3 regions of the Lysinibacillus sp. NPDC097279 genome follow, and region 1 is predicted to be linked to each of the others. Evidence: predicted binding sites of a transcription regulator. Region 1 holds the regulator's gene; each other region holds the start of a gene.

Region 1 (7,671 bases):
AAGCTACGCGGAAATGGAGCTTGGGCAAACGATACATTTACCATTTCACGAGCCCCTTATAGATGTTTATGATCCAACACCGAATGATGGGCAAGCAATGTTATTTGCGGCGCCATCAGAAGAAGTAAATAAAACGATTGGCTTGTTGCTCGATGTTTCGCTAGAACCGCAAGCTGCCGATATTCGAGCATTGTGTAATATTCGTCTATTAGAGCATATGAATTTACTTGAAATGGACAGAACTTATTTAATAGCAGATTGGTCGATAAACGAATTGTCGATTAGCATTTATTCGTATGGGCAACTAGAGTTTTTACGCTATCAATCGTTTGAGACAAATTTAGCAAAATGGCAACCAAAAGAACAGGAAGAGTTTAGCTACTCATTTCATTTAATCGATGATCAAGACAATTATCAATTGACACTAACGGATCAAATTCTTGAAATTGATCGTATTATGAACTTTTTTAAATTCTCGTTACATAAAGGTGAGAAAAGTGTAGATGATATTTTCCTTTTAGGCGATAATCCATTATTGCCTACGATTACTGAGTTTTTAAGTAATAATTTTACGATGCCTATTACTGTGTTAAATGATGACATGGTGCAAAAATCATTCCCTCAATTTTCAGAGAAGTTTGCGAGTCTCATAGGGCTGGCTTTGAAGGAGGTACACTGATGGTACCTGAAATAAACCTCTTACCGAATTTAGAAAAACAGAAATCAGCACCAATACTGTTATATATAGTTATTATTGTACTCGTTAGTATCGTTTTAGCATTCATGATAATTCAATATTTTCAGGCGAGAGGCGAGGTAGCGACATTAAATGCACAGGAAATAGAGCTGACGGCACAGCAAGAAAAACTACAAATTGAATTAGATGGTATACGGAATATGAACGCAGGCTCGCTTGAGCAATCGGTTCAATTTGTCCATCATGTCTCTTATCCTGTGACACCTTTAATTGATGAGACGCAAGTGTTGTTGCCAGAGCAGACATATTTACGCAATTATAAATTTAATGAAACAACTATAGAAATTACCGCAGATTTTGAAACGATGTCAGCTATTTCAAACTATCTTGATAGCCTAAACGTAAGCCCTTATTTCACGGATATTCAAGTTGGAACAATTGAAAATTTTGAGTTATCGATTGGAGAGCAAAACGAAAGTAATTCGAAAGATAAGTATCAGGAAATACCGCGTTATTCGGTAACCATCACGTTGGCAATTGATTTTATTTATTTGGCTGGAGGTAGAGAATCATGACAAGCAGCAAAAACTCAGCGATTCTTCTGCTTACCGCATTAATCGCAGCCCTGTTATTTGCACTCTATTACTATCTATTAACACCTAAATTGGAAGAGGTAGAGGCGAAGGAACGAGATGTTCGTGCACTGCAACAAGAAATTGCAACAATCCAGGAGCAAATTACGGCATTAGATACGGTACAGCAATCACATGGTGCAAGTGTGCTATCTTTGCGTAAAAAGGTACCTCAAACTCGTGCCATTGAAGGAGTCATCCGAAATATCGAAGAAATAGAAGCAGTAACAGGAACACGGGTTGAAGCTGTAGAATTTAATAATTATGATTCACTCGTGATGGACTCTTCGATTATTGACCCAAACTCGCCAGCAAATGAGGAGCAAGCGGTCACAGCACAACAACCTACTGAAAATAGCGAGCAAGCAGATAGTGAAGAAGGGGATAATGCATTACCAACCTCTACTATTGCTAAAGAATCATTACCAGCAGAGTTGAAGCTAGTGACATTTAGTATTGATGTCGTCGCTATTGATACGAAGACTATGCTTGAATTTTTAAAGGAAATTGAAAAAATTGAACGTGTGATGAAGATCGACACATTGGATATTACCTTAACTGGGGAAGAGGTTGTATTTGAGGAGGATGCAGATTCATCCATTAAAGCTACCGTTCAGGTAACAACCTTCTATTATGAGGGTGAACAATGATGTAATGGCGCGCATACTCCAACGTATGGGCGCTATGTTAGTTTAGGAGGCAATAAAAATGGAAATGGCTTATACAATACTAGTATTCGTATTTGGACTAGTTTTTGGATCGTTTTTTAATGTTGTAGGCTTACGTGTGCCGCTAAAGGAGTCGATTGTTAAGCCGCCATCGCATTGTACAAGCTGTCAAAGACAACTAACCGTAATTGATTTAGTGCCAGTTTTGTCTTATGTTTTTTTAGCAGGTAAATGTCGGCGTTGTGGGCAAAAAATTTCTTGGATTTATCCGCTAATGGAGTTGCTCACAGGCGTATTATTTGCCTTTTCATATTGGCAACTGGGCTTTAGTGAGGAGTTTGTCGTAGCGATACTATTCATTTCATTATTAATAATCCTTGTTGTATCGGATTTTGCATATATGCTTATTCCTGATAAAGTGCTGTTGTTTTTTTTACCTTTACTAGCTATTGGGCGTGTGCTATCACCATTAACGCCGTGGTGGGATAGTATCGTAGGTGCCGTTGTTGGCTTTGGCATATTATATTGTATTGCTGTTGTATCACGCGGTGGTATGGGTGGAGGCGATATTAAATTATTCTTTTTGCTTGGACTTGTACTTGGTACAATAAATACATTATTGACATTATTTGTAGCAGCGGTAATTGGTATGATAGTCGGCATAATCGTGCTTAAAGTACGACAACAAGGGCGAAAAACGCCGATTCCATTTGGACCATCGATTGCTTTAGCTGCAGTTATCGTGTATTTCTATGGGGATGTCATCATTGATTGGTATGTAGGATTATGGTAAGGGGGTATATGGATGAAACCGATTATTGGTATTACTGCATTTGCAGAGGATGATTTATCGTCAAGATTGAATATAGCCTATAGCAAAAGTGTTATTGAAGCTGGTGGCATTCCGCTTATTATTCCACTTGGGGTAGAGGAGGATGTAGCACAAATTTTATCGCTAACAGATGGCTTATTATTATCTGGTGGGCAAGATGTTCATCCATTTGAATTTGGCGCTGAGCCATTACCGAAGCTCGGACAAATACATCCAGAACGTGACAAGGTCGAGCTTGCTTTAATTCATGCGGCCTTTACGAGGAAAATGCCGATTTTGGGGATTTGCCGTGGCATGCAAATACTGAATGTTGCGTTAGGTGGAACTTTGTACCAAGATATTGATAGCGAATATCATAGTACTAAGCTGTTAAAACATACGCAACAAGCAGCTCGCGGTGTAGCGACCCATTATGTGCAAATAACACCTGATACGTTGTTACAATCAATTATCGAGGAAGAAAAAATTGCTGTGAATTCTTTTCATCATCAAGCTGTGAATGTATTAGCAGAAAAGCTAATCGTTGCAGCAAAATCGAGCGATGGTCTAATCGAAGCGTTCGTTCATGAAGAATACCCGTTTTGTTTAGCAGTACAGTGGCATCCTGAAGAACAAGCAATTGTAGGCGATTTAGCTGCACAGAAGCTTTTTGCCGCCTTCACTAGTGAGAGCTTAAAATATAAAAGAGAAGCGTGAGTGCTTCTCTTTTTTGTTTGCTAAGTATGAGAATGCCTTAATGTACACGGCGATATAAGCCGACAACTTGTCCTAAAATCGAAACTTGGTCTACAATTATTGGTTCCATTGTAGCGTTTTCTGGTTGTAAGCGGAAATGATTTCTTTCCTTAAAGAAGCGTTTAACGGTTGCCTCATCCTCTTCTGTCATTGCGACAACAATATCACCGTTATCAGCTGTAGCTTTTTGTTTGACGATGACTAAATCTCCATCAAAAATGCCCGCCTCGATCATCGATTCTCCCATAATTTCTAACATAAATAGCTGATCTTCACTAGTACCGTAAATATCAGGTAAAGGGAAATATTCGTCGATATTTTCGATGGCTGTAATAGGTGATCCAGCTGTCACTTTACCAACAAGCGGTACGTGGATGACACTTTGCTTTTGAATCGAATCTTCTGGTTCTAAAATTTCAATGGCACGTGGCTTAGTAGGATCACGTCGAATAAAGCCCTTTTGCTCTAAACGAGCTAAATGTCCATGAACCGTTGAACTTGATGCAAGTCCAACTGCCTCACCAATTTCACGTACAGATGGCGGATAACCTTTTGCACGTACTTCTTCTTTGATAAACGCTAGTATATCCTCTTGTCTTTTCGAAACTTTTTTCATGATTGCTCACCTCTTTTTTTATATTATTCTTCTTACTATCTTCTTACTAGATAGTATAGCAGAATGCGAACACTTATGCAAACATAGGTTCGAAAAGTGTTTGACAAAAACGTCTGTTCGCTTTATCATAAGAACATACATTCCGAACAAACATTCTAAAAAGGGGTTATGATGAATGAATTGGTTTAAAAAAAATACACATATTTCAATTTTATTAGGCGCATTTTTACTATTTGCAGGTTATCTTGTGATAACTGATCCTGGAGACATTACTTACACTGAAATTAATATCGAACATGGCGATAGCTTATGGTCGTTAGCAGAGCAATACCGTGGTAAAATGGGTACGGATGACTGGATAAAACTTGTGAAAGCCGAGAACGAATTACATAGCGTGAAAATAGTTGCAGGAAAATCACTCGTTATACCAGTAGTGGGTGACAATAAGATACCCACCAATTCAATTGAAATTGCGAGAAGTGAAAGATGATGAATAAACAAAAAACGGCAGTTATTTACTGCCGTGTGAGTACCGAAAAAGAGACACAAAGTTCTTCATTGGAGCGACAACAAGAGGAATTACTGCGGTATGCTAAAGAACAAAGCTACGATGTGAAAAATGTTTTTTTGGATAAGCATAGTGGGTATGATGTTGAGCGCGAAGGATTGCTTGAAATGCTCGATTTTATTAAAGAAAAAGAAATAGATGCATTATTTGTGCAGGATGAAACACGTTTAGGGCGTGGTAATGCACGAATGGCTGTACTTCATTTATTGCAAAAAACGGAAACAGATGTTTTTTCCATGCGTGATGCAGGGCCAGTACAATTAAATGAGATGGATACGATGTTACTCGAAATTTTAGCGATTGTTGAGGAATATCAACGTAAAATCCATAATGCGAAAATTCGTCGTGGCATGCGCCGTGCAGTAGAAAATGGCTATCGTCCTGAAAACAACCTTTCCAATCGCGGCAATCCGAATGGTCAGGAGCGTAAGGAAGTGCCAATAGAAGAAATTGTGAAGCTTCGCAATCGGGGCTTTACTTATGAGGAAATTGCTACGACACTTAGAGGTCTTGGCTTCGATGTAAGTAAAGCAACCGTACATAGGCGATATCAAGAATATCAAGAAAGGTTAGCGGGCGATTAATTTGCACTGCTAATCTTTTTTTATGGGTAAAAACGCTCCTGAATATGATAGATAGTATGAATTAATTTTCCATTAAAGCTAGCCATTCTTCTTGTAAAATAGCGTAATAGTATTCATCCCACCAATCGTCACCATATGGAATACATTTTTTAAAGTATCCTTCACGGCGCATACCGATTTTCTCCATCACACGGTAGGAGGCAATATTTTCGGGCTGGCAAGTTGCAATAATTCTATGAAGCTTCATTGTGGTAAACCCGTAATCCAATAGGGCGTGCGCTGCTTCTGAAGCGTAGCCTTGACGATAATATGCAGGATTCAACACCCATCCAATTTCATATGTATGCTCGCCAAAGTAGGGATGGAAAACTAGATGCCCAATGACTTGTGACTGATCATGCAAAACAATAGCAAAATGCTGTGCTTGCTCACCGCTATTATCAGTTATAAATTTTTGTACCTGCTCTTCAGAGAGAACACCTTCAGGCATGTAGTGCATTACCGTTTTATCGGACATATAGCTATAAACCGCTTGCAAATCATGTGCTTCAAATTTGCGGATATGTAATCGCTTAGTTGTAATGTTCACCTTATTTCCTCCAGTAAATTGTATATTTTTTTCCTTGTATAATTAGTTATACACGACTAACATCTGGAATTCATGTAAATTATGGCTAAGAAGTGTTTTTAAGGGTTGGTATAACTGCATTTTAAGGGAAACCATGCTATACTTTGCATACTGAAGTAATAAAGGTATTGAAAGGTGTGTAACAATGTTATCAAAAGAAAAAATTAACCGAATTAATGAATTAGCAGCAAAAGCGAAAGCAGGCAATTTAACTGAGGAAGAGGCGAAAGAGCGCACTTCTCTTCGCAAAGAATATTTAGATACATTTAGAGCGTCAATGCGTGATACGATTGAAAATGTTAAAATTGTTGATGAAGAAGGTAATGACGTTACACCTGAAAAGGTGAAACAAGCGAAAAAAAATAAATTCTTAAATTAATATGTCACATTTAACCGAGCGCTAGAAAAGTGAATTTTCTATTGTTATAGCTAGATAATATTCGTTGTTCGTTCTTACATTTTTAATTGCAAGTTACAGAATGATGATAAAGTATGACATAAATCTTAAATAGTATAACAAAAGCATTGTTTTCTAAGACAATGTTGACTAAACTGTAGTAGAACAATATATAGGACGAGAAAGGATGTCACAACATAATGACTCAACATGCGGATCAACTAGCGATTAATGCTATCCGAACATTGTCAATTGATGCAATTGAAAAAGCAAATTCAGGTCACCCAGGCTTACCGATGGGGGCAGCGCCAATGGCTTACACGCTTTGGACAAAACAACTTCGCCACAATCCGGCTAATCCAAAGTGGTATAACCGCGATCGTTTCGTACTTTCAGCAGGTCACGGCTCTATGCTTTTATATAGCCTACTTCACCTTGGAGGTTACGGCCTTCCAATGGAAGAAATTCAAAACTTCCGTCAATGGGATTCATTAACTCCAGGACATCCAGAATACGGTCATACTGTTGGAGTAGAGGCAACTACAGGTCCTCTTGGACAAGGTATTGCCATGTCAGTTGGTATGGCAATGGCAGAGCGTCATTTAGCAGCTACTTATAATAAACAAGGACATGATATTGTCGATCACTATACATTTGCACTTTGTGGCGATGGTGACTTAATGGAAGGTGTTGCAGCTGAAGCCATTTCATTAGCTGGTCACTTAAAACTTGAAAAATTAATCGTCTTATACGATTCAAACGATATTTCATTAGATGGTGATTTAGAAAAATCATTCTCTGAAAACGTACAAAAACGCTTTGAGTCATATGGCTGGAACTATTTAAAGGTTGCTGACGGTACAGATGTAGATGCTGTGAACAAAGCAATCGAGGAAGCGAAAAAATCTACTGGCAAACCAACACTGATTGAAGTGAAAACAGTTATCGGTTTCGGTTCACCGAACAAATCAGGTAAATCTGATTCTCACGGCGCGCCACTAGGTACAGATGAAGTTGTATTAACAAAAGCAGCATACGAATGGGCACATGAGCCATTCCAAATCCCTGCTGAAGTATACGATACGTTCAATGCAGCCGCTGAAGTGCAAGGGGCACAATCAGAAGCAGCTTGGAATACGAAATTTGAAGCATACAAAGCGGAATTCCCTGAATTAGCAGCTCAATTCGAAAATGCAATGAATGGTAAGCTACCAGAAGATTTTGCAGCAGAATTACCAGTATATGAAGCAGGTAAATCTGTAGCAACACGTTCATCTTCAGGTGATGCAATTAATGCGATTGCAAAGAAAACAC
Region 2 (7,671 bases), on a different contig from region 1:
ATTTAAGTAAAATTGAATCACGCCCATTAAAAACAGGTCTCGGTGATTATTTCTTTATGATTGATGTTTTAGCTGATGAAAAAGAACCAATGATGCGAGGTGCTATGGAGGAGCTAGCGGCACTTGGCTGCAAAGTGAAATCGCTTGGTACATACTTTACGTATTTAACATCAGACGAAGGTTAAAAGATTTAGGGGGAGCGAAAATGGGTGGTATTATATTGTTCGATGGTATTTGTAATTTCTGTAATAGCAGTGTGCAATTTATTATTAAACGCGATCAAGCTGCGTTTTTCAAGTTTGCCTCCATTCAAAGTGAAGTTGGGCAAGCACTACTTGCACAATACAACGTCCCTGCAAATATAGATAGTGTAATTTACATTGAACAAGGTACTATTTATTTTGAATCAACAGCAGCACTTAAAATTTGTCGCCGTTTAGATGGCTTATGGCCAGTGTGCTACGCGTTTATTGCGATACCTCAATGTATAAGAAATACGGCATATAAATTATTTGCCAAAAACCGTTATCATCTTTTCGGTCAAAAGGAAGCATGCCTATTACCAACACCTTCACAACGACAACGTTTTCTTTAAATATGGTGTCAGGCACTCAAACAATTTTGAAAATTTTATTACTGTCCAAATAAAAATCCACGGAAGCCAGTCGAGACCACACACTGTAAGACGCAACAAGCCGCGCATATCATAAGCGAGGGTTGCGGCTTACATCGTGCCTGCCGAGTGCTAAGTGGATTTTTATGTTATAGAAAGTGAAATATACCCTATCCATCATCATTGTTTATTGATCTGAGACAAGGTATCCCTTCTTTTGCAAGGATTGCTCAATTAAATCTAAAATATCAACAGAGGGTGCTGTAATAACATGAAGATGAGTGCCACCTGTAAGCGCAGATAAATAGTTTGCCTGAGTGTCATTTACACGTTGTACGAATTTTTCAACTTCATGACGATTCGAGACCATAATCGAAGCAGTAAGCTCTCCGTATATCGGATGCTCAACAATGACATTTTTAACCGTTCCACCACAATCTACAATTGTTAACAATTCGTCTTTGGCATCTTCGGGTGTGTGGAAACATGGGATTGTCCGTTCAACAGTTTGACTGAGCTGCTCTTGGTGCATATAAATATAACCTTGGCTTGTTGCAATAATAGGTTCATTTCTAGCCTTTAATAATGTCATATCATTTACTATGACTTGTCTAGAAACATTTGCAAATTTAGCGAAGTCTGTCCCAGTTATCGGTGTGTTGCTTTTTTTTAACAGTTCTAAAAGTTGCAGTCGGCGTTCCTCGCCTAACATTTTTTTCATAAAAGATCACCTCTGCCATGTAATAAAGGAATAGTTATTCCTTAAGCATTAGTGTACCATGAAGCATTTCCACCATGCGTAATTTTTTGTATCCAAATGAAACATTGAACATATGATACGTAGAGAGGAAGGGAGGAAAAAATTGCGTATTCATATTGTTCAAAAGGGAGATACATTGTGGAAGATTGCGAAAGAGTACGGTATTTCGTTTGAGGATTTAAAACGACTCAATGCTCATCTTGCCAACCCTGATTATATTGTTCCAGGTATGGAAATTATTTTGCCTGAAAAGATAAACATGGAACCACATAAAGGAACACATAAGGAAACACATAAAGAAACACATAAGGAAACACAAATGCATAAAGAGATGCCAACTCAAACAAAGCCTAAGGAAAGTGTTAAAAAAGAGGTGCAAAGACCGATGCCAGTGCCACCACCTATTGTTATTCAACCGCCAGCACCGATGCCTATGCCAGAACCACAGATGATTCCAATACCGTTTCCGATGCCAATGCCGATGCCACAACAACAGCAACCGATGTGGGTGCCTCAGCCAGTAGAACTTAGCTGGAATCAACAATTAGTAATGCCGCAAGTGCAACAACCAGCACCCCCACCACCACCAGTAGCACAACCAGCACCGCCGCCACCACCACCGCCAGCACCAGCACCACCGCCGGTTCATATGGTACCACATATGCCAATGGTACCTCATTGCTCTAGCTGCCATCAGCCAATGCATCATCAAATGTGGTGGCATATGCCAATGCATCCACAAATAGATGCATATGCAATGCCACAGCAACAAATGCCATATGCTATGCCGCAACAGCCAATGCCAACATATGTAGAAGGTGCGAATTTCTTAGAATCGAGCTCATCACCATTCTTTAATGAGCCACAAATGCAGCCTCAATTTGAGCAGATGCCAATGATGCCGATGGGTCAAACTTGTGGTTGTGGTGCACAGCACGGAATGGGTCAAACTTGCGGATGTGGCGCACAGCACGGAATGGGTCAAACTTGCGGATGCGGTGCACAACATGGAATGGGCCAATCCTGTGGATGTGGTTCACAACCGGTAATGATGCCGAATTGGCAATATGATCATGGTCACTGCCCACCGCCATGCCCGCCACCATGTCCTTCAACTGGACCATGGGTTTCACCGAACTTTTTCCCAGGCGGGATGACGCCTTATCGATGGTAAAAAAGCGTACATTGTTGAGGAAGTAAAGCCGAATATTTGGAAGTATAAATATCGATCCAATCATTATTTTGTGAAACGAGCAAAGCAGTTAGAAATAGCAGATAAGGTGAGGGTAATTCATCGCCAACTTGGGCGAATAGAGCCCTCCCTCGTCCTGCCTTTAGTAAAAAGTGATGATGAGCAACTTATCGTTCAAATGTGGCAAGAGGGAAGCCACAGTGCGAATTTCGCGCATAAAAAAGATAGAGAACAATCTTTAAAGTTATTAAATACGTTACATGATACAAATCAAAAAATTGCGTGGCAACGAGTGCCAGGTCTGTATACCTTTTCACAGCTATTAAAATGGCAAATGCGTCATATCCGTTTTAAAAGTAGACGAAATGAATTCAGAACATTTTTAACGAGAGAAGAAGTGGATCAAATCATTCATTTTAGTGAAAAGGCATTGCAGTTAATGGAACAAGAAAATGTGCCAGAAAAAGACCTTACGTTGCTACATGGGGATGTCGTACATCATAATTTTTTATGGTGTTCAGATGGAGAATTACGTTTAATCGATTTTGATCTTGCTCATCTTGGTGAAGCCGATGATGAATATATATTATGGCTGCATCGTGTGTTGCCAGCAGTAGATTATAATATTGATAGTATTTTAAACGAATTACCAGACCTTCAACGATTAGATAAAAGAAAGTTACATCGTTTAAAGTTTCCAAATGAGTTATTGAGAGAGTGGCTATTTGCTGTAGATTTGCCATTAGAACAACAGCTAGTATTTTTAGATTATTTAATACCGTTTACGAAGCGCGCCCTAACATACTGGCCAAAACTGTGGTACGATATTGATAGAGTGATGAAGAAATGACCGTCCCCGAGGCGGTCATTTTTGCATGTGAACGGTACTATCGCCATTTATATAGTCGAGCATTCGTTCGCTATATGCTATAATCGAAGACGATGAATGTGAGGGATTTTACATGTATGATTATTTAAAAGGACAAGTAGTGCGTATTACGCCTGAGTATATTGTGCTTGAGCAACAAGGGATTGGCTGGCAGTTGAATACACCTAATCCATTTGCATTTCGTGCGTCCGCTGTCGAACAACAAATTTATGTACATCTACATGTTCGCGAAGATGCACAATTGCTATATGGCTTTCCGAATTTAGATCAACGAGAGCTGTTCCGTAAATTAATTTTAGTATCAGGCATTGGACCAAAAGGTGCGCTTGCGATTTTAGCGACTGGCAACCCACAACAAGTCATCAGTGCCATCGAACGAGAAGATGAAGCATTTTTAGTGAAATTTCCTGGTGTGGGGAAAAAGACAGCACGCCAAATGATTCTAGATTTAAAAGGCAAACTTGGTTCATTACTGGACTCAATTGAGTTGCCTAGCACTGAGGATGAATTACCGTTATTTGGCGTTAATCCGTATAAGCATGAACTAGAAGAAGCCATTCTAGCATTAATGGCGCTTGGCTATTCGGAAAAAGAACTTGATAAAATCCGACCGCTTCTTGAAGATAATGACAAGCTGGAAACAACAGATGCCTATATGAAACAGGCATTACAGCTTCTACTAAAGTTAAAATAATGAAAGGGGGGCACGTACATGTCAGAGCGCATGATAGCAAGTGAAGCAGGCAGTTATGATGAACAATTTGAATTATCTTTAAGACCGCAACGATTAGCTCAATATATTGGGCAGCATAAGGTTAAAGAGAACTTACAAATTTTCATTGAAGCGGCGAAGCTTCGGCAGGAAAGTTTGGATCATGTACTATTATATGGTCCTCCTGGATTGGGAAAGACGACATTAGCCGCGATTATTGCAAATGAAATGAATGTTAATGTTCGTATGACGAGTGGTCCTGCCATTGAACGTCCAGGAGATTTAGCCGCGATTTTAAGCTCACTGGAACCAGGAGATGTTTTATTTATTGATGAAATTCATCGTCTTCCTCGTGCCATTGAAGAGGTACTTTATCCTGCAATGGAGGACTTTTGTCTAGACATCGTTGTTGGAAAGGGCCCTGAAGCGCGTTCTGTCCGTCTAGATTTGCCACCCTTTACACTTGTGGGAGCAACTACAAGGGCGGGGGCGTTGTCAGCGCCACTCCGAGATCGATTCGGTGTTTTGCTTCGTCTTGAATTTTACGACGATATCTCACTAGCTGAAATTGTAGTTAGGAGCGCACATTTATTTGACGTCAATATAGAACAAATAGCCGCAGGTGAAATGGCAAGGCGCTCTCGTGGGACACCTCGTATCGCAAACCGTTTACTAAAACGAGTGCGAGATTATGCACAAGTGCTTGGAGATGGTATGATAACGGAGGACCTTGCCAAGCAAGCGCTAGAACTTTTACAGGTTGATCCTAGAGGGCTTGACCATATTGACCATAAACTTGTGACCAATATGATTGAGCGCTTCCGTGGTGGCCCAGTAGGCTTAGATACACTTGCTGCCTCCATAGGTGAAGAACGAGTGACGATAGAAGATGTGTACGAGCCTTATTTAATGCAAATAGGCTTTATTCAACGTACACCGCGTGGACGTGTTGCAACGCATCTTGCTTACGAACATTTTGGATATGATTATCCACAACAATCATAAAAGAAGGAAGTTTTTTTAATGCGTGTAGAAGATTTTGATTTTGAATTACCAGAGGAGCTCATCGCACAAACGCCACTTGTCGATCGTACGGCGAGTCGTTTAATGGTCGTGACACCCGGCTCAGAAAAAGTTGAGCATCAGCATTTTGCTCATATATTAGAGGAGCTTCATGCTGGAGACTGTCTTGTTTTAAATGATACAAGAGTATTACCAGCACGTTTAATGGGTGTGAAAGAGGAAACTGGCGCACATATCGAAGTATTGCTATTAAAGCAAACAGCAGGTACTGATGAATGGGAAACACTTGTAAAGCCAGCAAAGCGTGTTAAAGTGGGGACAGTTGTGACATTTGGAGACGGTTTACTAACAGCTACTTGTACAGCTGAGCTAGACCATGGTGGCCGCATGTTTGAATTTAAATACGACGGTATTTTTTATGAAATTTTAGAGCAACTTGGAGAAATGCCATTGCCTCCTTATATTCGCGAAAAACTAGATGACAGTGAACGTTATCAAACTGTATATGCGAAAGAGCGTGGCTCGGCAGCAGCCCCAACAGCAGGTCTTCATTTTACGCAGGAACTATTAGAACAAGTTCGTGCAAAAGGTGTGGAAATTGTTTTTATAACGCTACATGTGGGTCTTGGCACATTCCGTCCAGTGAGTGTGGACTCTATAGAAAATCATGAAATGCATGCTGAATTTTATAGTGTAACAGAAGAAGCCGCTGCTACAATCAACCGAGTGAAAGCAAATGGTGGTAGTGTGATAGCTGTTGGTACGACATCTACTCGTACGCTCGAAACAATCGGCTCTAAGTATGGAGAAGTACGTGCAGAGCAAGGTTGGACATCTATTTTTATTTATCCAGGCTATAAATTTACGGTAGTAGATGGGTTAATTACCAACTTCCATTTACCGAAATCGACATTAGTAATGCTCGTTAGTACACTTGCGACAAAGGATACGATTTTAAGCGCATATAATCAAGCGGTAGAAGAAAAATATCGCTTCTTTAGCTTTGGAGACGCAATGTTTATACGTCCGAGTACAATTCGTAAATAATGTTTTATAAACATTTAGGCAGTTGAATGTGAACATGGATTCTTCTTTAGAAGAATCGAAAAATCGGAGTACTGTTTTTACTTTAGATAAGAGAGGATATATTATTTTATGACACAACCAGCAATTCGGTATGAATTACTTCATACATGTAAGCAAACAGGAGCACGACTAGGTATTGTGCACACACCACATGGCTCTTTTGAAACACCAGCATTTATGCCTGTGGGGACTCAAGCGACGGTTAAAACGATGTCTCCTGAGGAATTAAAAGAAATGAATGCGGGCATTATTCTTTCAAATACGTACCATTTATGGCTTCGTCCAGGTAATGATATTGTCAAAGAAGCAGGTGGCTTGCATAAATTTATGAACTGGGATCGCCCAATTTTAACGGATTCAGGTGGCTTCCAAGTGTTTTCATTGAGTCAATTCCGTAAAATTGAAGAAGAAGGTGTCCATTTCCGTAACCATTTAAATGGAGATAAGCTGTTTTTAAGTCCAGAAAAGGCAATGGAAATTCAAAATGATTTAGGTTCAGATATCATGATGGCATTTGATGAATGTCCACCTTACCCAGCGACATATGACTATATGCTGAAATCAGTAGATAGAACGACACGTTGGGCAAAGCGATGCAAGGAAGCGCATGCTCGTCCAGAAGATCAAGGCTTATTCGGTATTATTCAAGGTGGGGAATTCGAGGAATTACGTCGTCGCTCTGCGGAAGCGCTAGTAGAGCTAGATTTTCCTGGTTATGCAATAGGAGGCTTATCTGTTGGCGAACCTAAAGATGTGATGAACCGAGTGTTAGAGTTTACGACACCGTTAATGCCATCTAATAAGCCACGTTATTTAATGGGAGTTGGATCTCCAGATTCTCTTATTGACGGCGCTATTCGAGGAATTGATATGTTTGACTGTGTACTACCAACTCGAATTGCACGAAATGGAACATTAATGACGTCTGAAGGCCGTTTAGTCGTGAAAAATGCAAAATATGCACGTGATTTCGGTCCAATCGATCCAAACTGTGATTGCTACACATGTAAAAACTATTCTCGCGCGTATGTACGTCATTTAATTCGTACAGAAGAGACATTCGGTATTCGTTTAACTTCTTACCATAACTTACATTTCTTACTGAAGCTTATGGAGCAAGTGCGTGAGGCTATTCGTGAGGATCGCCTAGGAGATTTCCGTGAAGAATTTTTCGAGAAGTATGGTTTTAATGGCCCGAATGCTAAAAACTTCTAATACTGGAATATAACTTAGCGAAAATTTACCTAATATAGAAAAACTATTATTAATATAGAAAAATTTTGGGCTTGTTCATCGCTTTTTTAGGGTGAAATAGTCTATACTAAAAAAGTGAGATTTGGAAAGGGGGCTAGCAATTTGAATATGGAATCAATATTAGGTTTTGCACCGATCATTC
Region 3 (7,671 bases), on a different contig from region 1:
CAGGTAATTCAATAACATCCCCTTCAGGTGTAAATACGTACACCATATCAGAAAATAAATCGAATTTTAATGATTCCATGAACTCTTCTGCATTAGATGATTCATTTTGGAATTCTAATATTTCTCTAAACCACGTTAATTTTTGATCGACATTTTGTTTTTCAATATCAATTTTTTTACCTTCTTTATATGCCCAGTGTGCTGCAATCCCGTACTCCGCAATTTTGTGCATTTCTTTTGTGCGGATTTGCACTTCTAATGGGTCGCCATATGGCCCTATAACTGTCGTATGCAATGATTGATACAAGTTTTGCTTTGGCATTGCAATATAATCTTTAAAACGCCCAGGCATCGGCTTCCATAAAGTATGGACTATTCCTAACACTGCATAGCAATCTTTTATGCTATCAACAAGTACACGAATCGCTAATAAATCATAAATTTCATTAAATTGCTTTTTCTGTAGCACCATTTTACGATAAATACTATAAATATGCTTTGGTCGACCATAAACATCCGCATCAATTTCAACTTCAGAAAGTTGAGATTTCATTTCCCCCATGACATTGTCTAAATAAGCCTCACGTTCATCCCGCTTCTTCTTCATTAGACTGACAATACGGTAATATTGCTGTGGATTTAAATATCGAAGTGCAGTATCCTCCAGCTCCCATTTTACTGTCGAAATCCCTAGACGATGTGCAAGCGGTGCAAATATTTCTAGAGTTTCTTTCGAAATACGGCGTTGCTTTTCAGCAGGTAAATGCTTTAACGTGCGCATATTATGCAGACGGTCAGCAAGCTTAATCAAGATGACGCGAATATCTTGAGCCATTGCTACAAACATTTTGCGGTGATTTTCCGCCTGCTGTGCTTCCTTCGATAAATATTTTATTTTCCCAAGCTTCGTTACTCCGTCAACAAGCACTGCTACTTCCTCGCCAAATTCACGGACTAAATCATCTCGTGTAAATTCCGTATCTTCCACAACATCGTGTAAAAAGCCTGCTGCTACAGTTTCTGGATCCATTTGTAATTCAGCTAAAATACCCGCAACTTGCACTGGGTGAATAATATACGGTTCACCAGAGCTACGGAATTGCTCAATATGCGCATCTCTTGCCAATTCATATGCTTTTTTCACGAATGCGACATTTTCCTCATTCATGTAGGATTTGACTAAATCAAAAACGTCCTCAGGAGTCAAAATTTGCTCTTTCGCCATAACATGTCCACCTTGCTCGTCAAATTTTTCAGATTAGATATAAACTTAATTGTATAAAAAATAGAGGTCGATTGTAAAGGGACTGTGTCATATAGTTTAGATAATATCGTGAACACTTCGTATTAATGGGTTAAAAATACATTATTATAGATAAAAAGACCCTTCGTGAAGTCAATCATCTTCGCAAAGGGTCTTTCATTTACTAGTTAGTTTGCTTTGTTGTAAGCAACCGCAATTTTCGCACCAACTACTGCATTGTTTTTCACTAATGCAATGTTTGCATCAAGGCTCTTACCTTCTGTTAATTCTTTTACTTTGCCAAGTAAGAATGGCGTTACGTTTTTACCTTGAATTCCATTTTCTTCAGCTTCTTGTAACGCTTTTTCAATAATGCTAGTGATAAATTCGTGCTCAAGCGCTTCTGCTTCTGGAATAGGATTTGCAATCACTGCTCCACCTTGTAAACCTAAATCCCATTTAGCACGTAACATTGCTGCTACTTCTTCTGGAGTATCAAGCTTAAAGTTTACATCAAATCCACTTTGGCGTGTGTAGAATGCAGGAAGCTCTGGCGTGCCATAACCTACAACAGGTACACCTTTTGTTTCAAGATATTCAAGTGTTAAACCGATATCTAAAATAGATTTAGCGCCCGCACAAATAACAGCAACATTTGTTTGTGCTAATTCTTCTAAGTCAGCTGAAATATCCATTGTTGTTTCAGCACCGCGGTGCACACCACCGATACCACCTGTAACGAAAATTTCAATGCCAGCAAGCTCAGCACAAATCATTGTTGCAGCAACTGTTGTTGCACCTAATTTTTTCGTCGCTAATAAATAGCCTAGGTCACGGCGAGATGTTTTAGCAACACCTTGTGCATTCCCAAACATTTCAAGTTCTTCGTCAGATAAACCGATTTTAATTTTACCGTCAATTAACGCAATCGTTGCAGGCACTGCACCGTTGTCACGAATAATTTGCTCTACTTCACGTGCTGTTTGTACGTTTTGAGGATATGGCATACCATGTGAGATAATTGTTGACTCTAATGCAACAATTGGTAGTCCTTTTGCTTGTCCAGCTTTTACTTCTTCTGATAATACGATAAATTCTTTCATGTGTTATTCCTCCATTTCACTCTTTAACAATTCTTCTGATAATTCAGGTCTTACTGTGTACGGGGATGCCAGTGTATTTTTAGCATTTGTTAAGCCTGCATCAATACAAACATCAAGAGATTGTCCCCTTAACCAACTATGGATGACAGCACTTACAAAAGCATCACCAGCGCCCGTTACATCTTCAATTTTAGTTATTTCCTTAGCAGTAAAATGACTTGGTGTACTAGTTGCAGATGCAGCATAGACACCTTTGCTACCTGCCGTAATAATGACATGCTCGGCACCTAATTGAAGAATCTTTTGAATAGCTTTTTCATAGCTTGCATCGTTTTCAATTTTATGACCAACGATTGTTTCTGCTTCATCTGTGTTACAAATAAACCATGTAACCCCTTGCAATGTATCTGGTAATCGATTCATTTTTGGTGAAGATACAGGTACAATGACAAACGGAATAGCTCGCGCAATCGCTACTTGCTGGATGTAAGCGACCGTTTCTTTCGGGCAATTTAAATCCATAATAAAGCAGCCTGCATTCATCAGCATTGGCTCATATTTCTTCAATAAACTTGGCAATAACAAATCATAAACTTCCATGTTTGCAACAGCTAATGCAAGTTCACCTTGCTCGTCCATAATCGCAGTATAGGAACCAGTTGAAGCATCTGGTAACTGCTCGACATAGCGTAAATTCATAAATGATTCTGATGCTTCTTGGATTACTTGCCAATCCGCATCCTTTCCAGCTGTCGTGAGTAACGTCACCTCATGATTAAGTCGACCTAAATTTTCCGCAATATTACGACCAACCCCACCTACACTAAATGAGGAGCTAGCAGGATTAGAAGTTCCTAATTGCACGGTCCCTCTTACATGAAATTTCCGATCGAGATTAGCCCCGCCGATACAAATAATTTCATTTTCCTCAGGTAAAATATAAGCACGGCCAACAATCTTCCCTTGCTTCGTTAAGCTCGACACTAAGTTTGCAAGTACTGGACGTGACAGATTCATCTTATCTGCCATCTCTTGCTGAGACATAAACGGATTTTTACGAATTAAAGCCAGTACCGCTTGTTCTCTTTCATTCATAGCATCACCTTTTATTATATTTGTTTACATTATAAACTTTTGTTTGTATTTTGTCAAACATATCTCTTATTCACAATTACCTAACTGGTTTTACGGCAAAAAAATAGCACGCTAGAATACTTCCTAGCATACTATTTGTACTTTTTATGTCGTTTATACTATTATGTTCAATTCACTCTGTTCATTACAATCAGAGCAGTTATTTTAATGTGCTAGTTTATTCAGCGTTTGTTTTTTCACTATGATGACAAACAGGCTAGCTAAAACACAAAATACACCAGCTAAGAAAAATGCCCATGTGTACGAATTGAAAAATTTATAAATTAGACCTCCACCATACGCTGCTACTGCCGCACCTGCCTGATGGGATGCAAAAATCCAACCGTAAATAATACCGCTTTTTTGCGTGCCAAAAATTTGTCTTGATATATTAACTGTAGGCGGTACAGTAGCAATCCAATCTAATCCATAGAACGCAGTGAAAATAATAAGCAATGTGAGCGAACCTTGCATTAATGCATACGGCAATAAAACGAGAGAAGCTCCTCTTAAAAGATAATACCAAAACAGTAACCAGCGATTATCGAAGCGATCAGATAACCAGCCTGATAATGTTGTTCCAACTAAATTAAATATGCCCATAAACGATAAAAACGAAGCTGCCGTTACTAATGGAACACCGAAGCTAATACAATACGATACAAAATGCGTACCAATTAAACCACTCGTTGATAATCCACAAATAAAAAAACTACCTGCTAAAAGCCAAAATTCTTTCACTTTCACCGCAGTGAACAAACCATTAAAAGCAATAATGATTGGGTTTTTCTTTTCTACTATTACACTTTCCGATTTTTCCTCTTCAAGTCCATATGCAAGAACCCCAACATCCTTCGGTTTATTTTTCATAAACACTAAAATAATGAAAAACATAATGGCGCTTAACACCATGATTAAAACAATTGCCCATCGCCATGAGGAATTTTCGATAATCATTGCTAATATTGGCAGAAGAACTAATTGTCCTGTTGCAGTACTGGCCGTTAGTATCCCTAAAGCAAGCCCTCTTCTTTTTTCAAACCAATGATTCGCTACAAAGGGACTTAAAACGGTTAAAAAGAGACTCGCGCCTAGCCCAATAATAAAGCCCCAAATAATAATTAGTTGCCATGCTTGTTGCATTAACAATGTAAGCGATATACCTATCATTAATATTGTCATAGCAGCTAGCATCATTTTCTTTAATCCAAGAACTTCGAGTAATGCTGCCATAAATGGACCAGAAATGCCATATAAAAAAAGACTTATAGCAAAAGCCATTGCTATTACCGATCGGTCCCAGCCAAATTCATGTTCAAACGGGCCAATAAAAACACCTGATGAAGATAAAGTAATGCCTGCTACAATAATTGAAAAAAATGTTATCGATAAAATAAACCAACTGTAATGAATACGTTTCATAACGCCACCTACATTTCTTGAAAAATGTAAAACGAATGTTTTTAAATGAAAAAAGTTTAGAAAACCGTTATGCTAAAAATATATGTATATACATATATAATAATGACTTGCTAATTTAGATGTCAAGAAAATAATTCCATTTTAGTGTTACAATGTAATATAACGAAAAAAGAAAAGGAGATCTAGTTATGGAGACAAATTACACAGACATTGACTATACTCAAATTTGCGTATGTGCAAATCTTAGAAAAAAGACTAGGGCCGTAACACAGCTATATGATAAAGTACTTGAACCTACTCAATTAAAAGTTACTCAATACTCGATGCTAGCAAATATTGCCCGTCATAAAGCAGTTTCAGTAAGTCAACTAGGTGATATTCTATTACTTGATCAGACAACGATAACCCGTAATGTCAATCTATTGAAGAAAAACGGCTATGTGGATGTTATTCGTGATACACAAGATGGTCGAACAAAAATCATTTCCTTAACGGCTATTGGTATTGAAAAGCTAAAGGAAGCAACGCCTCTTTGGATGGAAATACAAGAAAAAATTATTCAAGATATTGGCCTCGACAAATATAAAGACTTTTATGAAACACTTAAAAAAATGCAAAAAGTATTGAAAACCTACGAATAACGGAATTTTTCAAATTGTTTGGGTGCCTGGCACTCAATAAATGAAAAGGCTGTCCCAATATATGGGACAGCCTTTTGCATTGATTAGTATTGAATTAACGTTTTCACGCTTAGATCGCCAAGTTTTGCACGACCGTTTAGTTCGTTTAGCTCGATTAGGAATGCGCAGCCAACAACTTCTCCACCTAATTGTTGAATTAAGCGAACAGTTGCCTCTACTGTACCACCAGTAGCTAATAAGTCGTCACAAATAAGCACTTTTTGACCTGGTTTGATGGCATCTTTATGCATTGTTAAAGTATCTTTACCGTATTCTAAACCGTAATCGGCACTAATTACTTCACGTGGCAATTTTCCTGGTTTACGAACTGGTGCAAAGCCAATTTCTAGTGCATAGGCAACTGGGCAACCAATAATGAAGCCACGAGCTTCAGGACCTACAATAATTTCTGCGCCAACTTCTTTAGCGTATTCAACGATTTGGTCTGTTGCATATTTGTAAGCTGGTCCATTATCCATAATTGTTGTAATATCTTTGAAGCTAATGCCTTCTTTTGGCCAGTTCTCAACTGTTGTCACGTATTGCTTTAAATCCATAGTTCTTGCTCCTCCTACGAAATTGTATTCGCATATAAATTTAATCGTTCATCAAACCATTGCTTTAACTCTATATATGGTGCATAGACAAGTTTTTGCTCTATTTCAATCTGTTCTGAACGTTGTTTGTAAGACGGCGCCTCCGTTAATGCCGTTTTCGGCACATTCACGTTGACAGTCGTCAGTCCACTCTCCATTCTAACAAAATTGAGCTCAAAAAACACCTGTGTCATAAATTTTAATGCTTCTAACGGCCAACCCGTATGCTTTGCTAAATCTGTTAGATGCATATCTAATGGAAATGCAGGACGTTGCTTTAAAAATTTATAGTACCAGGCAAATTGTTCACGTGTAGGCATTCCGTTGAAGTACTGGGAATCTGGCATATAAAAATGCGCATAAATACGGGAAGGTGCTGTTTTTTGTAATACATTTTCTAATAATTGAACGTTATGCGGTAAATCAAGCAACACAATGTAATTTGTTTGCTCTACATTGGACAGCTCTGCATCAACTAATTGTATTGGCACACCAAGCAATGAATGATAATAGCTAATTGTCTCAGGACGGAACGCATAAAAAACAGCTTCCTCCTTCGGCACTGTATGCAACCATCGAGATGTTTGACGAATTCCACGAATATCAAATAATTGCCACTCCGTCGTTTGCACATCTTCAATCATAAACTGTGGCTTTTTACGTCCTTGCCACTCATTTATTTGAAGGTCCCCAATAAACGAAACTTTAATGCCGTATGTCAGCTCATTGAACAAATGCCCTTTATTAAATCCTACACTATCCAATTTCTCTAAGCCGTCTGTTAATTCCATTTTAATGTGATTTTCAGCAGCGCCAATTTTACGCATTGATGCAATTTCCACATCCTCAAGCACATACACTGGCTTCGGGAAATCTGTGCCAAACGGGCCGAGCGTCGCAATTTCTTCAATCGCCTCCGCGGATATTTCATCTATTTTAAGCGGAATATCTATTGAAACAACTGGCGTTAATTGCTCTTCTGTTAAGCATTCCCTTGCCTGCGCATCCAATCGCGCTCGTAGTTCATCCACATGCTCTAATGGTAACGTCATACCTGCTGCCATCGGATGTCCACCGAAATGCGGTAAAATATCTCTATTTTTCGCCAATTCATTATATAAATGGAATCCTTCGATACTACGGGCAGATCCTTTAGCTGTCCCTTTCTCCAAGTCTAATGAAAGAACAATTGTTGGACGATAATAAAGTTCAACAAGTCTGGATGCCACAATACCTACAACACCAGCATTCCAGCCTTCACCTGCTACAACTAAAACAAGAGAGTCCCCTATTTTTTCATCTGCTTCAATGAAGGCAATCGCCTCATCTGTAATACTTTTCACAATATCTTTTCGCTCTGTATTACAGCCATTTAACTGCTTCGCTAAAGCTGTCGCCTTCGGTGCATCCTCTGCCATGAGTAATTCAACAGCTGGAGATGCTTCGCCTAGTCGTCCAACTGCATTTAGACGTGGTCCAAAATAAAAGCCAAT

The links. The regulator LexA, encoded in region 1, represses DNA repair genes until DNA is damaged. The targets are predictions, from matches to a motif close to CGAACATATGTTCG.
Region 2: ruvA (Holliday junction branch migration protein RuvA) is a predicted target of LexA. The motif match lies at 3,472-3,485, and genes of this name have one in related genera.
Region 3: ACIQ1H_RS01745 (carbohydrate kinase) is a predicted target of LexA. The motif match lies at 3,474-3,487, and genes of this name have one in related genera.

The regions. Positions count from the first base shown of each region.
Region 1 is NZ_JBIWDA010000002.1:469,661-477,331, forward strand. Features, by position in the region: gene pilM (type IV pilus biogenesis protein PilM) at 1-679, shown strand, start outside; gene ACIQ1H_RS12365 (PilN domain-containing protein) at 679-1,272, shown strand; gene ACIQ1H_RS12370 (potassium transporter) at 1,269-1,979, shown strand; gene ACIQ1H_RS12375 (prepilin peptidase) at 2,038-2,790, shown strand; gene ACIQ1H_RS12380 (gamma-glutamyl-gamma-aminobutyrate hydrolase family protein) at 2,803-3,525, shown strand; gene lexA (transcriptional repressor LexA) at 3,563-4,180, opposite strand; gene yneA (cell division suppressor protein YneA) at 4,356-4,670, shown strand; gene ACIQ1H_RS12395 (YneB family resolvase-like protein) at 4,667-5,332, shown strand; gene ACIQ1H_RS12400 (GNAT family N-acetyltransferase) at 5,394-5,921, opposite strand; gene ACIQ1H_RS12405 (DUF896 domain-containing protein) at 6,106-6,339, shown strand; gene tkt (transketolase) at 6,558-7,671, shown strand, end outside.
Region 2 is NZ_JBIWDA010000001.1:349,685-357,355, forward strand. Features, by position in the region: gene pheA (prephenate dehydratase) at 1-185, shown strand, start outside; gene ACIQ1H_RS01625 (thiol-disulfide oxidoreductase DCC family protein) at 206-595, shown strand; gene ACIQ1H_RS01630 (transcription repressor NadR) at 801-1,334, opposite strand; gene ACIQ1H_RS01635 (LysM peptidoglycan-binding domain-containing protein) at 1,477-2,547, shown strand; gene ACIQ1H_RS01640 (phosphotransferase) at 2,654-3,415, shown strand; gene ruvA (Holliday junction branch migration protein RuvA) at 3,528-4,148, shown strand; gene ruvB (Holliday junction branch migration DNA helicase RuvB) at 4,167-5,171, shown strand; gene queA (tRNA preQ1(34) S-adenosylmethionine ribosyltransferase-isomerase QueA) at 5,190-6,236, shown strand; gene tgt (tRNA guanosine(34) transglycosylase Tgt) at 6,345-7,490, shown strand; gene yajC (preprotein translocase subunit YajC) at 7,638-7,671, shown strand, end outside.
Region 3 is NZ_JBIWDA010000001.1:371,032-378,702, reverse strand. Features, by position in the region: gene ACIQ1H_RS01755 (RelA/SpoT family protein) at 1-1,225, opposite strand, end outside; gene ACIQ1H_RS01750 (pseudouridine-5'-phosphate glycosidase) at 1,432-2,346, opposite strand; gene ACIQ1H_RS01745 (carbohydrate kinase) at 2,350-3,441, opposite strand; gene ACIQ1H_RS01740 (MFS transporter) at 3,646-4,902, opposite strand; gene ACIQ1H_RS01735 (MarR family winged helix-turn-helix transcriptional regulator) at 5,091-5,543, shown strand; gene ACIQ1H_RS01730 (adenine phosphoribosyltransferase) at 5,627-6,139, opposite strand; gene recJ (single-stranded-DNA-specific exonuclease RecJ) at 6,154-7,671, opposite strand, start outside.